Regions from separate parts of the Variovorax sp. PAMC28562 genome, predicted to be linked through region 1. Evidence: predicted binding sites of a transcription regulator. Region 1 holds the regulator's gene; each other region holds the start of a gene.
The links. The regulator FNR, encoded in region 1, switches genes on or off when oxygen is low (the NO sensors DNR and NnrR bind a similar motif). The targets are predictions, from matches to a motif close to TTGATNNNNATCAA.
Positions count from the first base shown of each region.

Region 2: H7F36_RS17760 (oleate hydratase) is a predicted target of FNR. The motif match lies at 1,807-1,820, and genes of this name have one in related genera.
Region 3: H7F36_RS17785 (universal stress protein) is a predicted target of FNR. The motif match lies at 1,315-1,328, and genes of this name have one in related genera.

Region 1 is NZ_CP060296.1:4,122,023-4,125,297, reverse strand. Features, by position in the region: gene ccoG (cytochrome c oxidase accessory protein CcoG) at 1-718, shown strand, start outside; gene H7F36_RS19315 (FixH family protein) at 737-1,045, shown strand; gene fnr (fumarate/nitrate reduction transcriptional regulator Fnr) at 1,050-1,763, opposite strand; gene H7F36_RS19305 (sulfite exporter TauE/SafE family protein) at 1,998-2,708, shown strand; gene H7F36_RS19300 (universal stress protein) at 2,754-3,275, shown strand, end outside.
Region 2 is NZ_CP060296.1:3,783,266-3,786,540, reverse strand. Features, by position in the region: gene H7F36_RS17770 (PAS domain S-box protein) at 1-998, opposite strand, end outside; gene H7F36_RS17765 (winged helix-turn-helix domain-containing protein) at 995-1,747, opposite strand; gene H7F36_RS17760 (oleate hydratase) at 1,917-3,275, shown strand, end outside.
Region 3 is NZ_CP060296.1:3,788,073-3,791,347, forward strand. Features, by position in the region: gene H7F36_RS17775 (Crp/Fnr family transcriptional regulator) at 1-306, opposite strand, end outside; gene H7F36_RS17780 (hypothetical protein) at 502-1,260, shown strand; gene H7F36_RS17785 (universal stress protein) at 1,410-1,937, shown strand; gene H7F36_RS17790 (phosphoketolase) at 1,954-3,275, shown strand, end outside.

The DNA.
Region 1 (3,275 bases):
GGACACCCTCATCGTCAGCTACGACCTGCCGCGTGGTGAACCGCGTGGCGTGCATGCCAGGGCACAGGACGCACGCACCCAGGGCCTGGGCGACTGCATCGATTGCGGCCTGTGCGTGCAGGTGTGCCCGACCGGTATCGACATCCGCGAGGGTCTGCAGTACGAGTGCATCGGCTGCGGCTTGTGCGTCGACGCGTGCAACACGGTGATGGACCGCATGGCGCAGCCGCACGGGCTGATCCGCTACGCCACGCAAAACGGGCTGGCCGGTGGCTGGAGCGCGGCGCAGGTGCTGCGGCGTGTTTTTCGCCCGCGCGTGCTGATCTATGGTGCCGTGCTGTTGGCCTTGTGCGTCGGCTTGCTCGCGAGCCTGGTGGTGCGCGTGCCGCTCAAGGTCGACGTGGTGCGCGACCGTACCTCGCTTGCACGTATCGCCGATGGCGGCAAGCTCGAGAACGTCTATCGGCTGCAGATCATGAACGCGACCGAGCGCTCGCAGCGTTACCGCATCGATGCCAGCGGACTGCGGGGGCTGGCCGTGGCGACGCCGAGCCAGGCGGTCGATGTCGGGCCGGCCGAGTCGCGCTGGGTGGCGGTTCGGCTGCAGGTGCCTGCAGAAGATGCACCACCCGGATCGCACACCGTTTTCTTCAACGTGCGGTCTGCCGACGGTGTCTCGCAGGTCTCTGAAAAGGCCGTCTTCCTCATTCCCCGATAACCGACTGGAGACTTGAAAATGAGCGCGCTTCTCCCTGCTTCCAAAAGCTCCGGACCGTGGTGGAAATTCCCGCTGGTCTGGCTCGTGCTGGGCCTGCCCGCCGTGGTGGTGGTCGGCAGCCTGACATCGGCCTGGATCGCGATCAGCACGGCAGACCCGGTGGTCGAAGAAAACTATTACCAGAAGGGCCTGGAAATCAATCGGACGCTGGCGGGCAAGTCGGCTGGGCCGGTGGCCGACAAGGCGCTGGTGTCGGCCGAAAAGGGCCGCAACCACACCACGACGCCGGTGCAGGACATGCCGTCGCCGCCGCCGCCGCCGCGCTAGCGCCTCACACCGTCGGGTTGATCATCCTGCGCAAAGCATCGGCGTCGAGGATCCGAACATGCCGCATGTCGACTTCGACGATGCGGTCTTCCACGAACTTGGACAAGGTGCGGCTCACTGTTTCCAGCTTGAGCCCGAGGTAACTGCCGATTTCTTCGCGCGTCATGCGCAGCATCAGCTCCGACTTCGAGAAGCCTCGCGCATACAGGCGTTCCACGAGGTTGAGCAGAAAAGCGGCCAACCGCTCGTCGGCACGCATGCTGCCCAGCAGCAGCATCACGCCGTGCTCGCGCACGATCTCGCGGCTCATGATCTGGTGCACATGGCGCTGCAGTGAAGTGACCTCGCGCGACAGCTCTTCGATGCGGTCGAACGGCATCACGCAGACCTCGGCGTCTTCGAGTGCCACCGCGTCGCAGGTGTGATGGTCGTTCACGATGCCATCGAGTCCGATGATCTCGCCGGCCATCTGGAAACCCGTGACCTGATCGCGACCGTCCTCCGATGCCACGCGAGTCTTGAACACGCCAGTCCGAATCGCATAGAGCGAGGTGAAACGCTCGCCATTGCGAAAGAGGGTTTCGCGGCGCTTCACCTTGCGACGCGTCGCCACCAGGTCGTCGATGCGCGCCAGCTCTTCCGGGTTGAGGCCGACCGGCATGCACAGTTCGCGCAGGTTGCAGTTGGAGCATGCGACTTTGATGGTTTGAGGTGTCATGGCGGCTGTCTCTTTGCGGCAGGTGGTGCGGTGAAATTTGCAGCGTGACAAAGCAAGCGAAAGCGCCGCGCTGCTCCGCTCGATTCTCCGTTCGGCTTTTGTGTCCGCGTTGATGCAGATCAAGTGGCGTTCGAATGATCGAACGCAAAGTCGCAGCACCATGAACCGCTGTCGCCGACCATCGTTGCTCGCGTTCCTTGCGCTGCTCACGCTCTTTCGGCAGCGGTATTGATCATGCAAACCGCACTGGCCGCATCCGCGCTGTTGATGGGACTGGCGGGTGGTCCGCATTGCGTGGCCATGTGCGGTGCGGCGTGCGCGGGTGTCGTGCGTGGGGTGGGAGTTCGACCCGGCCATGGCGTCATCGCGATCACGCCCGCTGCATTGCCGATGGCGCCGTTGCTGCTCCAGGCCGGCCGGATGGCGGGCTATGCGGCAGCAGGCGCACTGGCCGCTGCCACCGTGCAAAGCCTGACGTGGGCCAGCGTGAATGTCTCCGCGCTCCGCGGCCTCTGGATGCTGTTCCACGTGGTCGTGATGGCCTGGGGCGCGGTGCTGGCCGTGACCGGGCGTCAGCCGCTGTGGTCGCAACGGGTCGGCCGTCTGCTCGCAGAGCGATTGCGCGCCTTGACGGGCTCTGCCGCCAGCGTGTTCGCGACCGGTCTTGCATGGGTCGCCATGCCGTGCGGCCTGCTGTATTCCGCGCTCATGCTGGCGAGTCTGGCCAACGGCCCGCTGCAGGGCGCTTTCGTCATGGTGCTGTTCGCGGCCGGCAGCGGTGCGTCGTTGCTCGTCGCGCCCTGGCTCTGGCACCGCTTTGCCATCGGCTTGGGCGCATGGCGCCAGCAATGGGGAACCCGGCTCGCCGGCGTCGCCTTGCTGGTCATCTCCGTGCAGGCGGTCTGGATCGAGCTTGCGCACCAGATCGATGTGTGGTGCCGCTGAAATACGTCGTATCTATTTCATACCTCGACAACTCAGGAATTTGCAATGACAACCCCTAAATCTATTCTGGTTCACCTCGACAGTTCAGCCCGCACCGCCACGCGCGTCGAGCTCGCACGCAAGCTGGCAGAGACCTTCGGCGCCCAGGCGACCGGCATGCCGTGCACGCTCTCTGCGCTGGTGCGCTACCCCTCCGCCCTCGAAGGTGCAGCCGAAGCCATGGCAATCATGCTGGCGCTCGACAAGCAATCGCGCGACAAGGCGTACGCCACCTTCATGGCTGCCGGTGGCGACTCGCCGCACATGCATTGGGCCGAGCCGATGAGCGATGCGCCCTGGGGCTTCGGTCGCCGCGCGCTCTATGCCGACCTTTTGATACTCGGTCAGCGCGATGGCGACAACGCTTACGACGGCGAGCTGCCTGCCGAGTTCGTGTCCACCGTGCTGGTCGAAAGCGGCCGGCCCGCGCTGGTGTTGCCTTACATCTCGACAGGGTCGGTCGACCCGGTCGGGCGCACGGTGCTGGTGGCATGGAAAGAGACTCGCGAAGCTGCCCGTGCGGTGTCC
Region 2 (3,275 bases), 340 kb from region 1:
ACCGTCAGCAGGTTGTTGAAATCGTGCGCGATGCCGCCGGTGAGCTGCCCCACGCTTTCGAGCCGCTGCGCGTGGCCGAGCGCTTCCTCGATCTGCGTACGTTGCAACACGGTGGCCAGCAAGCTCGACAGCGATTCGAGAAAGCGCACCTCTTCGTCGCCAAAGCGCCTTGCAGTGCGCGAGCGCACTGACAGCACACCGATGGTGCGACCTCGGTCTGCCAGCGGCACCGTGATCTCGCAGACGAAGCCGGCAGCCAGGTAGTGCGATGGAATGGTAAAGCGCGACTCTGCCGCGTAGTCGCCCATAAGCACCGACTGGCCACTCGCCATCACATGGCCGGCGGGTGATCGGGCTTCGTTGGCGATGCGATCGCCGATCGCTTCTTCAGGCAGCAGCCCGACGCCGGCGGCAATGCGGAATTCGGTTCCATTGGGTTCGAGCAGCAGCACCTTCGCCGTTTCGACCTGAAGCGCCTCTGCAGCTATGACGGGCACCTGGTCCAGCAGAAGATGCAGATCCGCCACGTCGACAGCGTGCCGGCTGAACTGCGCCAGATGCTCGGCATAGCGCGCACGCTGCAGCGCATGCTGGACGCGCGGATAAGAAGCGACGCTGCGGATGGCGGCCACGACCAGCGGCAGCCCGTGGTCGTTGAGCGGGCTGAGCGCAATTTCGACCATCACCTCGCTGCCGTCGCGCCGTTTGGCGACCAGGTCCATCTGCGTTCCCATCGGGCGCTTGCGAGGGTGCGCGGCATAGCCCTCGCGGTATGCGGCATGGCGCGGGCGAGTCGCGTCGGGCACCAGCGTGTCGACCGACATGCCCACCAGTTCATCTGCGGTGTAGCCGAGCAGCTCGAGGGCGGTCGGGTTGGCCAGCACGATCACGCCGCGCTGGTCGACCACCAGCAGCGCATCGGGATAGGCGGCGAACAACGTGCGGAACACGGTGCCATCGTCGAAGCCGGGAACGACCGGCTTGCGCGGTGTTTTCATGCCGACACGACGGCAGGCACGAAAAGATAGCCGGCGCCGCGCACCGACTTGACGATGCGTGGCTGGTTCGGGTCGTCGCCGAGCTTGCGGCGCAGCCGGCCGATCTGCACGTCGATGGTTCGATCGAACGGGCCACCATCGCGGCCTCGTGTTCGCTCCAGCAGGAAGTCGCGCGACAGCACGCGGCCGGCGTTTTCGGCCATGACGCGCAGCAGATCGAACTCGCCAGTGGTGAGCGGCACTTCATCGCCCTGCGCAGCGCGGAGGCGGCGCGCAGCGATGTCGAGCGTCCAGCCGGAGAAGTGAAGCTTCGTGGGTGGCGCATCGGGCGCGGACGCCGCGTCGACGACCGCCACTACAGGCGCCGCCGCGGGCGCTGCAATCCGGCGCAACACAGCCCGGATGCGCGCCAGCAGTTCGCGCAGATCGAAGGGCTTGGTCACGTAATCGTCGGCGCCGATCTCCAGGCCCACCACCTTGTCGACAGCATCGCCGCGGCCAGTCACGATCACCAGTCCGCACTGCCATCGCTCTCGCACCTGCCGCGCGATGGTGATGCCGTCTTCACCCGGCAAGCCGAGATCGAGCAGCACGACCGCCGCCGGGTCTTGCCGCATCAGCTCCAGCAGGGCTCGGCCCGAATGGCGCTGGCTGACACGAAAGCCGTGGACCTGCAGATAGTTGGCCAGCAGCAGGGTGATCTCGGTTTCGTCGTCGAGAACAGCGATGTGGATGGAGGTTGAAGGCACGCACCATGTTAGATGCAAGAGAAGTCATGGAGTGCGGCGTAGGACACATTGATCGCGGATTGACCTGCATCAAGCCTTCGCGCGCTGCAGGCGCTTTCAATCTGTACTGCGCAATGTTGCGCACCCTATGACCTTGGTCTTTTCAAACTTCATGAACACGTCCATCTCAATGTCGACCCCGAACCGCAGGCGCAGGGCTTTTCTCGTTGGCGGCGGCATCGCGTCGTTGTCGGCCGCCGTGCTGTTGATTCGTGATGGCGGATTTCAGGGTACCGACATCTTCATCTTCGAAGAGATGCAGGTGGCAGGCGGCGCACTGGACGGTTCAGGCGATGCAAAAGCAGGTTACGTGACGCGCGGCGGCCGCATGTGGACCGAAGAGGCTTATGTCTGCATGTGGAATGTGCTGGATGCGGTGCCGGACCGTCACGGCGCAGGGTCGCTGAAAGACGCGGTGTGGGACTTCAACGAAGCTTTGCAATCGCACGCCAACGCGCGGCTCATCGACCGGCAGCACCGCATCCTCGATGCGGCCGATCTGGGCTTCGATGCGCGCGACCGCCTCGATGTGCTGCGCCTGCTCGCCACGCCGGAGCGCATGTTCGGCGCCGAGCGTATCGAAGACTGCTTCACCGAGCACTTTTTCAACTCCAACTTCTGGGCGATGTGGCGTACAACCTTCGCCTTCCAAAACTGGCACAGCGCCGTCGAAATGCGACGCTATTTGCTCCGCTTCCTGCAGGAGCTGCCGCGCATTCACACGCTGGCCGGCGTTCGTCGCACAGCCTTGAATCAGTACGACTCGATCGTCCGGCCGATGCAGGACTGGCTCGCGGGGCAAGGCGTGGCGTTCCAGTTCGGAACCAAGGTCGTGGACATGGATTTCGAAGACTTCGCAGAGATGACCGAGGTCGCGCGCAACACCGACGGCTTGCGCGTCACTGCCATCCATTGCAAACGCGGCGACGAGTTCTTCTCGCATCAGGTCGGGTCCGACGATCTGGTCTTTGCCACGCTCGGTTCGATGACCGCCGACGCCCGCATCGGCGACAACGATCACGCCCCGGCACTGTTGCGAGACAAGCGCGACGGCGGCTGGACGCTTTGGGAAAACCTCGCGCGCAAGGTGCCGACCCTGGGCCGACCGGAGACGTTCAACGGCAACGTCGACGAGAGCAAGTGGGAGTCTTTCACCGTCACGCTGCGAAGCCCCTTGCTGGTGAAGCGCATCGAAGCGTACTCAGGCAACGCGCCGGGCACGGGCGGCCTCATGACGTTCAAGGACTCGCCGTGGTTGATGTCGATCGTCGTGCCGCACGCCCCGCACTTCGCGGGTCAACCCGAGGGCGTCTACACGATATGGGGCTATGGGCTCTTCATCGACAAGAAGGGCGACTACGTCGACAAGTCGATGGCCGAGAGCAGCGGTGAAGAAATCCTGACCGAGTTGATGCACCAGTTGGGCTTCGAAGACATCCTCGACGAAGTGCGTCGCACCAGCACCGTGATCCCGGTGATGCTGCCTTAC
Region 3 (3,275 bases), 330 kb from region 1:
GAGACCGAGCCAGTCGCCCTTGAGATGCAGGCCGACGACCTGCTCGCGGCCTTCGCTCGACAGGTTCACCATCTTGAAGAAGCCGGCGTTGACGACGTAGAGACATTCGAAATCCTGCCCCGCCTGATAGACCGAATCGCCGGCACGCACGACGCGCTTGGTGATCGGCACGCTTTGCTCGATGAGCCGCAGCATGTCGCCGATGCGCTGCAGCGGGGCTTGTGCCGCGCTCGGTCCGGCGCTCGGGATGGAGAGCGTGGCACGGGTCGAAAGTGGCATCGGTTGCTGCAGTGCGGCGTATGACATGGTGGCTTCCTTGTAGGTTCCTGATGGAGTGAGGCAAGCCTATTCGCCGAGTGCAACAGCTTCACCACTGCAAGCGCGCGTTGCGTAACAGACCGTCAACGCTTTGTGTCTTGAGTGCGCTGCCACCTTTTTTGCGCAATGGCTTGACGCAAATCAATCGCCGAATTGAAGGCGCACCTAAGGTCGGACACGCCTATGAACTTGCCCGCCACACCTGTCGATAGAACTCTCTGGCCAAGCCAGGGCTTGGGCGGAGCGGATGTTCGACGCACGTTCGACCTCGCGCGCAGCCTCAAGGCCAACGTACTGGTCGGCGAGGGGCTGCCGCTCGCGGGCAAGAACCTGGCGCTGTTGCGCGCCACGTCGGCGCCGCAGGACGATTCGGTGTTCCAGGACGCAGCAGCGGCCCTCGGCGCCCGGGTCGCGGATGTCTGGCTGGGCGACTCGATCGGGCCTCCGGGGAGCGAGTTCCAAAACTTGCCGAAGATGCTCGGCCGCCTTTATGACGCCGTCGATTGCGGGAGCGTGTCGGCCCTCTCGGCTGCGCAGATCGAAAGCCAGGCAGGCATTCCCGTCTACCGCGGGCTCGAAGGGCATCCCGCTGCGGTGCTGGCCGACCTCATGGCGCTGTGCGAGCAGCGCCCGCTCAACGTAGCCGCCGCGGCCAATACAGCCAAGGCAACACTGCTCTTTGTGGGCGACGTGACGACCGGCCGTGGTCGAAGCTTTCTGCAGGGCGCACGGCAACTCGGCTTCGACGTCCACTCGATGGCCACCCCCGTCGATGCGCTTCAGGATGCGTCGGCAATCGACGCGCCCTTCGTCGTCGATGCGACCGATACAGAACATTGGCTGCTGGCCGGCCCGGCGGCAAGCGTCGAGGATGCGCAACGAACAGAGAACCATCGCTTCGTGCTGCAGGCGGTGCTGCTGATCACCCTCCTGGCACGCTGAACCTTGCGCTGGAATTTCGCGCTCCGTTCGACCCGATGGCGATGCCGATTTCCCTTGATCTTTATCAAGCTCGGCCAAAAGACGGCTTCCATACTGACGCCACCGACTTCATCTCACTCACGGCCCCCTATTTCAGAAAAGAGCGCGCCATGTACCAAAAGATCCTGGTTCCCATCGACGGCAGTGCGACCTCCGCACGCGGCCTCGACGAAGCGATTCAACTGGCCAAACTGACCGGTGGCCGGCTCCGGCTGATCCACGTGACCGATGAACTGTCGGCCGGCTTTGCCATGGAGTGCTACGCGGGCTCGGGCGAATGGCTGACAGTCGTGCGCGAAAACGGCGCCAAGCTTCTTGAAGAAGCGACCTCGACCGTCAAGGCGGCCGGCGTACCGGTCGACTCCGTGTTGCTCGACGGCCTCGCCGCCACGGTTGAACTGCTCGTGACCACGCAGGCGACGTCGTGGGGAGCGGATCTGATCGTGCTCGGTACGCACGGACGCCGTGGCGTCGGGCGTGCGTTTCTCGGTAGCAGCGCCGAGCAGGTGCTGCGCCAGTCACCGGTGCCGGTGCTGCTCGTGCGTGCACCCGAAGTTCCGGACGCGCCCACGAAGACCGCTGCATCGAGCCAGGCAGTGCACACCAAGTTGCCGTCTGCCGCACTGTCGATCGAGTAACCCCGGAACCCTGCCCATGTCCTTGCCAATGTCCTTGCCCATGCCGACCGCGAACCCCACGGATTTCTCCCAGCTCGACGCCTGGTGGCGTGCCGCCAATTACCTATCGGTCGGCCAGGTCTACCTGATGGGCAACGCCTTGCTGCGCGAGCCACTGACGCTGGCGCACATCAAGCCGCGGCTGCTCGGGCATTGGGGCACCACGCCGGGCCTCAACTTCGTCTACGCGCACATGAACCGCGCCATCGTCGCCCGCGACCTCAATGCGATCTTCATCGCGGGTCCGGGCCACGGCGGTCCTGGCGTGGTGGCCAACACCTACCTCGAAGGCACCTACAGCGAGGTGTATTCGCAGGTCACGCAAAACGCCGAAGGCATCCAGCGGCTCTTCAAGCAGTTCTCGTTTCCGGGTGGCATCCCGAGCCACGTCGCGCCTGAAACGCCGGGCTCGATCCATGAAGGCGGCGAGCTCGGCTATTCGCTGCTTCACGCGTACGGGGCGGTGTTCGACAACCCCGACCTCATCGCCTGCTGTGTGGTCGGCGATGGCGAGGCCGAGACCGGTGCACTGGCAGCCAGCTGGCACTCCAACAAGTTCCTGAACCCCACACGCGACGGCGCGGTGCTGCCCATCCTTCACCTGAACGGTTACAAGATCGCCGGCCCGACCGTGCTGGCACGCATCGGCGACGAGCAGCTGACCCAGCTCATGCGGGGCTACGGCTACGAGCCGCACTTCGTGTCCGGCCACGAGCCGCTGGCCATGCATGCGGCAATGGCCGCCGCGCTCGATGCATCGCTCGATGCGATCTGCGCCATCCAGACCGAAGCCCGCTCCGATGGCTTCAAGAAACGCCATCGCTGGCCGATGATCGTGCTGCGCTCGCCCAAGGGCTGGACCGGCCCGAAGGTGGTCGATGGCGTGCCGATCGAAGGCACGTTCCGCGCGCACCAGGTGCCGCTCACCGGCTTCGTCGAGAACCCGTCGCATGTGCAAATCCTCGAAAACTGGATGCGCAGCTACAAGCCCGAAGAGCTGTTCGACGAGGCCGGCACGCTGCGCCCCGAGATCGCGTCGTTCGCACCCAAGGCCTTGCGCCGCATGAGCGCCAATCCGCACACCAACGGCGGCCTGCTGCTGAAAGACCTGGCGTTGCCGGACTTTCGCGACTACGCCGTGGCCGTGCCGCAGCCCGGTGCCAGCATCGCCGAAGCCACACGCATCACCGGCGCCTTCTTGCGCGACGTGATGCGCATGAACGACGTCAACAGCAACTTCCGCGTGATGGGCCCGGACGAAACCGCATCGAACCGGCTCGGCGCGCTGTTCGAGGTGAC